One region of the Pseudomonas nunensis genome, then DNA from elsewhere that is predicted to be linked to it. Evidence: predicted binding sites of a transcription regulator. Region 1 holds the regulator's gene; the other holds the start of a gene.
What was found. The regulator FliA, encoded in region 1, starts transcription of late flagellar genes. The targets are predictions, from matches to a motif close to CTAAAGTTTNNNNNNNNNNNGCCGNTAA.
Positions count from the first base shown of each region.

Region 2: the regulator FliA is predicted to act here: its motif matches at 1,958-1,985, upstream of NK667_RS01665 (flagellar protein MotY).

Region 1 is NZ_CP101125.1:4,381,201-4,385,540, forward strand. It holds gene NK667_RS19130 (chemotaxis protein CheA) at 1-16, opposite strand, end outside; gene NK667_RS19135 (protein phosphatase CheZ) at 70-858, opposite strand; gene NK667_RS19140 (chemotaxis response regulator CheY) at 881-1,252, opposite strand; gene fliA (RNA polymerase sigma factor FliA) at 1,421-2,161, opposite strand; gene fleN (flagellar synthesis regulator FleN) at 2,158-2,988, opposite strand; gene flhF (flagellar biosynthesis GTPase FlhF) at 3,105-4,340, opposite strand, start outside.
Region 2 is NZ_CP101125.1:351,891-356,230, reverse strand. It holds gene NK667_RS01670 (argininosuccinate synthase) at 1-857, opposite strand, end outside; gene NK667_RS01665 (flagellar protein MotY) at 986-1,894, opposite strand; gene pyrC (dihydroorotase) at 2,052-3,098, shown strand; gene rnt (ribonuclease T) at 3,095-3,772, shown strand; gene NK667_RS01650 (peroxiredoxin) at 3,848-4,340, opposite strand, start outside.

The sequences.
Region 1 (4,340 bases):
CGGCGCCGAAGCTCATTAAGGGGGTGCTCCCAAGGTCTAAAAACCTAAAAAACCTAAAATGCTAAAACTCTAAAATCCTAGGCTGGATAACAAATCGTCCACATCGTCCTGACCGGACACAACGTCTTCTCTTTTATCGGCATGAATCTGCGGACCTTCACCCTGAGAGAGATGTTTTTGCGGATCTTTTTCAGCAAGCATCGCTTCACGGTCATGTTCGATACCCGCAAAGCGGTCTACCTGGCTGGCCATGAGCACGAGCTTGAGCAGGTTGCTTTCAACTTCGGTGACCAATTGGGTCACGCGCTTGATCACTTGACCGGTGAGGTCCTGGTAATCCTGAGCCAGCAGAATGTCGTTCAGGTTGCTCGACACCACGCGATTTTCTTCGCTGCTGCGCGTCAGGAAACCGTCGACCCGCCGGGCCAACTCACGGAACTCTTCAGCCCCGACTTCGCGACGCATAAAGCGTCCCCAGTCAGTGCTCAAGGCCTGGGCTTCCTGGCTCAGGCCATTGACCAGCGGCGTGGCGTTTTCCACCAGGTCCATGGTGCGGTTGGCAGCGGCCTCGGTCAGCTTGACCACATAACCCAGACGCTCAGTGGCATCCGTGATCTGCGAGACTTCCTCGGCTTGCGGCATGTTCGGGTCAATCTGGAAATTGACGATCGCGCTATGCAGCTCACGAGTGAGCTTGCCCACTTCCTGATACAGGCCGCGGTCACGGGTCTGGTTGAGCTCATGGATCAGTTGCACAGCGTCGCCGAACCTGCCTTTTTCAAGGCTTTCGACCAGTTCGACCGCATGTTTTTTCAGGGTCGATTCAAAATCGCCCTGTGAAGATTCGTTATGCTCCATAGCTCCCCCGTGGCGCAGTTGCTCAACCGATGCGTTCGAAAATCTTTTCGATTTTTTCTTTCAACGCCTGGGCCGTGAAGGGTTTGACCACATAGCCGTTAACACCGGCCTGGGCCGCTTCGATGATCTGCTCGCGCTTGGCTTCGGCGGTCACCATCAGCACTGGCAAGTGCTTGAGTTTTTCATCGGCGCGCACGTGGCGCAGCAGGTCGATGCCGGTCATGCCAGGCATGTTCCAGTCTGTTACCAGAAAGTCGATGCTGCCGCTGTTGAGAACCGGAATGGCAGTGGTGCCATCGTCAGCCTCGACCGTGTTGGTGAACCCAAGGTCACGCAACAGGTTTTTAATGATCCGCCGCATCGTTGAGAAGTCATCAACGATGAGGATTTTCATGTTCTTGTCCAATTCGACCTCCAAGCAGTCTTAAACGCGCCCAGCACCTGGACGCGCCATTTCAATCAATCCGGCAAAGCACTCAAATGACTGTCTGGAGCACAACAGATCGAGACCGCTGCAGTTCAACACCACACCAGCCTCGTTCGCAGTGTCCCCACACTGCCTTCAGCGCGCTCGCCACTCCCCCAAACGCCCCCGCAAACGGGCCGCGCACTGGCTGTGTAACTGGCTGACACGCGATTCGCTGACACCCAGGACCTCACCGATTTCCTTGAGGTTCAGCTCTTCGTCGTAGTACAGCGCCAACACCAGTCGCTCACGCTCCGGCAAATTGGCAATCGCGTCCGCCAATGCAGCCTGGAAACGTTCATCTTCCAGATCGCGCGACGGCTCCATATGAGCACTGGCGCCATCCTCGTGCAGCCCTTCGTGTTCGCCGTCCTGCAACAGGTCGTCGAAACTGAACAGGCGGCTGCCCAAGGTATCGTTCAAAATCCCGTAATAATCGTCGAGACTCAATTGGAGTTCGGCCGCAACCTCGTGATCTTTAGCGTCACGGCCGGTTTTAGCTTCAATCGAGCGAATTGCGTCGCTGACCATACGGGTATTGCGGTGGACCGAACGTGGTGCCCAGTCCCCCTTGCGTACTTCATCGAGCATCGCGCCACGGATTCGAATGCCCGCGTACGTTTCGAAACTCGCGCCTTTGCTGGCGTCATATTTGGTCGACACTTCAAGCAGGCCAATCATCCCGGCCTGGATCAGGTCTTCCACCTGGACACTGGCCGGCAAACGCGCCAGCAAGTGGTAAGCAATGCGTTTAACCAGTGGCGCATAACGCTCGATCAGCTCGTATTGCGAATCACGCGCCGATTTCTTGTAGAGGTTGTAGCCACTGGCTGTCATAGGACGGGTCCTGCGGTCTGTTGCACGAGACGCTCGACGAAAAATTCCAGGTGCCCGCGCGGGTTGGCCGGCAGCGGCCAGGTGTCGACTTTCTGGGCAATCGCCTTGAAGGCCAGGGCGCACTTGGAGCGCGGGAAGGCTTCGTAGACAGCACGTTGCTTCTGCACGGCCTTGCGCACGCTTTCGTCGTAAGGCACAGCACCGACGTATTGTAAGGCGACGTCGAGGAAGCGGTCCGTGACCTTGGTCAACTTGGCGAACAGGTTGCGACCTTCTTGCGGGCTCTGGGCCATGTTGGCCAGGACGCGGAAGCGGTTCATGCCGTAGTCGCGGTTGAGCAATTTGATCAGGGCGTAGGCATCGGTAATCGACGTCGGCTCGTCACACACCACCAGCAACACTTCCTGGGCTGCGCGAACAAAACTGACTACCGAGTCACCAATACCCGCAGCAGTGTCGATCACCAATACGTCGAGGTTGTCGCCGATATCGCTGAAAGCCTGGATCAGGCCGGCGTGTTGGGCCGGGCTCAGATGCACCATGCTCTGAGTGCCGGACGCGGCCGGCACGATGCGGATACCGCCGGGGCCTTGCAACAGAACGTCGCGCAGCTCGCAGCGGCCTTCGATCACGTCGGCCAGGGTACGTTTGGGCGTCAGTCCCAGCAGAACGTCGACGTTCGCCAGACCCAGATCGGCGTCCAGCAGCATGACGCGCCGGCCAAGCTCTGCTAGAGCCAGGGACAAGTTCACTGACACGTTAGTCTTCCCGACGCCACCTTTGCCGCCGGTCACCGCGATCACCTGTACGGGATGCATGCTGCCCATGTTATTTCTTTACCTTGTCTTGCATAGACGGAGGCCACATTACTGGCTGCGCGTTCATCAACTGAACAATGCATGGCAGACCATCGATGTAGGTACAAAAACTGTTCATTAGTACCTCAGCCAACCTGCTTGGTCGGGCTGTGGTAAATATCAGCGAACATGTCAGCCATGGCTTCTTCGCTGGGTTCTTCCTGCATTTGCACGCTGACCGCGCGACTGACCAACTGGTGACGCCGCGGCAGATGCAAATCATCTGGAATCCGTGGGCCATCGGTGAGGTAAGCCACCGGCAATTCATGACTGATGGCCAGGCTCAACACCTCGCCCAGACTCGCCGTCTCATCCAGTTTAGTCAGGATGCAGCCGGCCAGCCCACACCGCTTGTAGCTGTGATAAGCAGCGGTTAGAACCTGTTTCTGGCTGGTGGTTGCCAAGACCAGATAATTTTTCGATTTGATCCCGCGACCGGCCAGGCTTTCGAGCTGCATGCGCAGTGCCGGATCGCTGGCTTGAAGGCCGGCGGTATCGATCAGGATCACGCGTTTACGCAGCAATGGATCCAGCGCCTGCACCAGGGACTGGCCCGGATCGACGTGGGTCACCGACACATTAAGAATGCGGCCCAACGTCTTGAGTTGTTCCTGGGCGCCGATGCGGTAGCTGTCCATGCTCACCAGCGCGATGCTCTGCGCGCCGTACTTGAGCACATAACGGGCCGCAAGCTTGGCCAGTGTGGTGGTCTTGCCCATGCCGGCAGGGCCGACCATGGCAATCACACCGCCCTCTTCCAGTGGCTCGACTTCCGGTGTGGCGATCATCCGCGCCAGGTGCGCCAGCAACATGCGCCAAGCCTGACGAGGTTCTTCAATATCGGTAATCAGTGCAAGCAGGTCGCGGGACAACGGGCCGGACAAGCCGATGCGTTGCAGGCGACGCCACAGGTTGGCCTGGGCCGGACGGCTGCCTTGCAGCTGATTCCAGGCCAGCGAGCCGAGTTGCACTTCCATCAATTCGCGCAGGCTGTTGAGCTCGAAACGCATCGAGTCGAAAGCCCGTGGGTCGACACCGCCGGCGGCTGGCGCAGGGGCCGGCGCTGCACGACGAGGTTCGGAATACGTTGGTTCGATCAGCGGCTCGGCAGCGGTCAACGGCAGGCCGGCGAACAACTGGCGATTGGTGGTCTTGTCGCCGTTGGTCTCGCCTTCGCCACGCAGGCTCAGTTCGGCCTGGGCGGTAACGATGCGCGACTGGGTCTTGCGCAGCTCATCCTCGAGTTCCATGTTCGGAACACGCGGGGCCAGCGCCGACAGTTTGTAATCCAGGGCAGCCGTCAGCTCCACACCGCCGGCGAT
Region 2 (4,340 bases), 3.3 Mb from region 1:
CGCAGCATGATGGTGCCGCCAGGGGTTTCGTAGCAGCCACGGGACTTCATGCCCACGTAACGGTTCTCGACGATGTCGAGACGGCCGATGCCGTGTTCGCCACCGATACGGTTCAGGGTCGCCAGCACGGTGGCCGGAGTCATTTCGACGCCGTCCAGCGCGACGATGTCGCCGTTGCGGTAGGTCAGTTCGAGGTACTGAGCCTTGTCTGGAGCCTTCTCCGGGGAGACGGTCCATTTCCACATGTCTTCTTCGTGCTCGGTCCAGGTGTCTTCCAGCACGCCGCCTTCATAGGAGATGTGCAGCAGGTTGGCATCCATCGAGTACGGGGATTTTTTCTTGCCGTGGCGCTCGATCGGGATGTTGTGCTTTTCAGCGTAATCCATCAGCTTTTCACGGGAGAGCAGGTCCCACTCGCGCCAAGGGGCGATCACTTTCACGCCTGGCTTGAGTGCGTAGGCACCCAGTTCGAAACGCACCTGGTCGTTGCCCTTGCCGGTCGCGCCGTGGGAAATGGCGTCAGCGCCGGTTTCGTTCGCGATTTCGATCAGGCGTTTGGCAATCAACGGACGAGCGATGGAAGTACCCAGCAGGTACTCGCCTTCGTAAACGGTGTTGGCACGGAACATCGGGAACACGAAATCACGCACGAATTCTTCGCGCAGATCGTCGATGTAGATTTCTTTTACGCCCATGGCCTGAGCCTTGGCGCGGGCCGGTTCGACCTCTTCGCCCTGACCCAGGTCAGCGGTGAAGGTCACTACTTCACAGTTATAAGTATCCTGCAGCCACTTGAGGATCACCGAAGTGTCCAGGCCGCCGGAATACGCCAGAACGACCTTGTTTACGTCCGCCATGCCATCACTCCACGGGGTTTACGGAAAGCCGTGAAGTCTACCGCTCATACGGAATAATTTACAGTACCGCGACAGCTTATGACGACGAAGCGACAGATTCTTACGAGAGCGCGACGATGACCGCCGAGTCAGGATGTAGCCGCCGCGCCTGCCGAAGCAGTGGCCGGCGCCGTCGGTTTCTCGGTCGGAGCAACCCGCTCAAGACGCACCGCGACCCGGCGATTCTTGGCCCGGTTGGTCGCATTGGTGTTCGGCGCCAGCGGGTAGCGTTCGCCGTGGAAACGCATGGTGATCTGCGATTCCTGGATGCCATTGGCCTTGAAGAAATCCATCACCGCCAATGCGCGGCGGCGTGACAATTCGCGGTTGGTCAGGCGATTGCCGCTGTTGTCGGAGTGACCGTCGAGTTCGATGTGATTAACCGTCGGATCGGCCTTCATGAACTCCAGCATGACCTGCAGCTTGGCCTTGGCCTGCGGATCCAGATCGACACCTTCGCCGGGGAAACCGACTTCGGATTGCTTCACCTGCTCGAAATTCTGCGGCAACAGCTTGGCCACACAACCCTGATAATCATTGAAAGCCTTGCTGAACTTGACCGGCAGCAGGCGAACTTCAGACACCCGGCCATCGCCGGACGCGCGCCGGATCACCGGGCTGCGACCGTCCATCAAGCCACTGATCAGGCGCCCGGCCTGCACTTGCGAACTGTTGAACAGCACGTTGCCGCTGCCGATGTTCACCGACCCCAGGTTGATGTCGCCACGTCCCGGTTGCCATGGCGCAGCGGCCGCCAGCAAGGTCGCGGAGCCACCGCCAATCACCGAGTTGTAGGCTTTGAGACGAAAAATCGCCTGCTCACCCGCACGACGCACGAACTCGCCGGAACCGAAATCGGTAATCGGCTGGGCCAGTCGGCATTCGAACTTATCCCCTTCGACCGTCCACTCAATGCTCTCCAGACGGGTCTGGAAAGTGAGCGCCATCGCGGGAAGGCTGGCAAACACACTGAGCAAGGCTAAATAACGCTGGCGCACGGGAGGCTCCACTGGCTTCTACAACAAAAAGACCGACACATACGTTTACGGCATACCTATTGGATATCGGAAGCTTGCTGCAAAACTTGATAGCGAGTGCCTGAGAGAGTCTTTTCCGGTAGCATTCCCCTCAGTTTGACCCGCCTGGAATCCCCTCATGTCCGACCGCCTGACCCTGCTGCGTCCCGACGACTGGCATATTCATCTTCGCGATGGTGCTGTTTTGTCCAATACCGTTGCGGATGTCGCGCGCACCTTTGGTCGCGCCATCATCATGCCCAACCTGGTACCTCCGGTGCGCAACGCCGCTGAAGCCGACGGCTATCGCCAGCGGATTCTCGCTGCACGCCCGGCCGGCAGTCGTTTCGAACCGCTGATGGTGCTGTACCTGACCGACCGCACCCAGCCCGAAGAAATTCGTGAAGCCAAGGCCAGCGGTTTCGTTCACGCCGCCAAGCTGTACCCGGCCGGCGCCACCACCAACTCGGATTCTGGCGTCACCAGCATCGACAAGATTTTCCCGGCGATCGAGGCCATGGCCGAAGTCGGGATGCCGTTGTTGATCCACGGTGAAGTCACCCGTGGCGATGTCGACGTGTTCGATCGCGAAAAAATCTTCATCGATGAGCACATGCGCCGTGTGGTCGAGCGTTTCCCGACGCTCAAAGTGGTGTTCGAACACATCACCACCGCCGATGCCGTTCAGTTCGTCAACGCGGCTCCGGCCAACGTCGGCGCAACCATCACTGCTCATCACCTGTTGTACAACCGCAACCACATGCTGGTTGGCGGGATTCGGCCGCACTTCTACTGCCTGCCGATTCTCAAGCGCAACACGCACCAGGAAGCCCTGCTCGACGCCGCCACCAGCGGCAGCGAGAAGTTCTTCCTCGGCACCGACTCGGCGCCGCATGCCCAGCATGCCAAAGAAGCCGCTTGCGGCTGTGCCGGTTGCTACACCGCTTATGCTGCGATCGAGATGTACGCCGAGGCCTTCGAACAGCGCAATGCGCTGGACAAGCTCGAAGCCTTCGCCAGTCTCAATGGCCCGCGCTTCTATGGCCTGCCGGTGAACACCGATCGCATTACCCTGGTCCGCGAAGAGTGGACCGCCCCAACCAGCCTGCCATTTGGCGAGCTGACCGTAATCCCGCTGCGCGCCGGTGAAAAACTGCGCTGGCGCCTGCTGGAGGAACACGCGTGAGTGAAGACCATTTCGACGACGAACAGGACGGTCAAGGCGGTGGAGGCGGTCCTCGTCATCCAATGGCTGCCAGATTCCGTGGCTACCTGCCGGTTGTCGTCGACGTAGAAACCGGTGGTTTCAACTCGGCCACCGACGCCCTGCTGGAAATTGCCGCGACCACCATCGCCATGGATGAAAAAGGGTTTGTTTACCCCGATCACACCTACTTCTTTCGCGTAGAACCGTTTGAAGGCGCGAACATCGAAGCGGCCGCCCTGGAATTCACCGGGATCAAGCTCGATCACCCGCTGCGCATGGCCGTGAGTGAAGAAACCGCCCTGACCGATATCTTCCGCGGCATCCGCAAGGCCCTGAAAGCCAACGGTTGCAAGCGGGCGATCCTGGTCGGGCACAACAGCAGCTTCGACCTGGGCTTCCTCAACGCCGCTGTCGCGCGCCTGGACATGAAACGCAACCCGTTTCATCCGTTCTCCAGCTTCGACACTGCAACCCTCGCTGGCCTGGCTTACGGTCAAACCGTGCTGGCCAAGGCCTGCCAGGCAGCCGATATCGACTTTGACGGTCGCGAGGCTCACTCGGCTCGCTACGACACCGAGAAGACGGCCGAGCTGTTCTGCGGCATCGTCAATCGCTGGAAGCAAATGGGCGGCTGGGAAGACTTCAACGACTGATCCGGTCGAAGGGTTTTATCCCGCCCACAAAAAAACCGGCCTCGCGGCCGGTTTTTTTATGCCTGACGCTTGGGCTTACAGCGCCGCAGCGTGCTCGGTCAGGTAAGCCGCAACACCTTCGGTGGAAGCGGTCATGCCTTTGTCGCCTTTTTTCCAGTTGGCAGGGCAAACTTCGCCGTGCTCTTCGTGGAATTGCAGTGCGTCGACCAGACGGATCAGCTCTTCCATGTTACGGCCCAGTGGCAGGTCGTTGATGATCTGCGAACGGACAACGCCTTTGTCGTCGATCAGGAATGCGCCACGGAAAGCAACGCCGTCAGCGGACTGAACGTCGTAGGCTTTCATGATTTCCTGCTTGATGTCAGCAGCCATGGTGTAGCGAACCTGGCCAATACCGCCATTGTTCACCGGGGTGTTGCGCCATGCGTTGTGGGTGAAATGCGAGTCGATCGACACAGCAACCACTTCAACGTTGCGCGCCTTGAAGTCAGCCATGCGGTTGTCCAGAGCGATCAGCTCGGACGGGCAAACGAAGGTGAAGTCCAGTGGGTAGAAGAACACCAGGCCG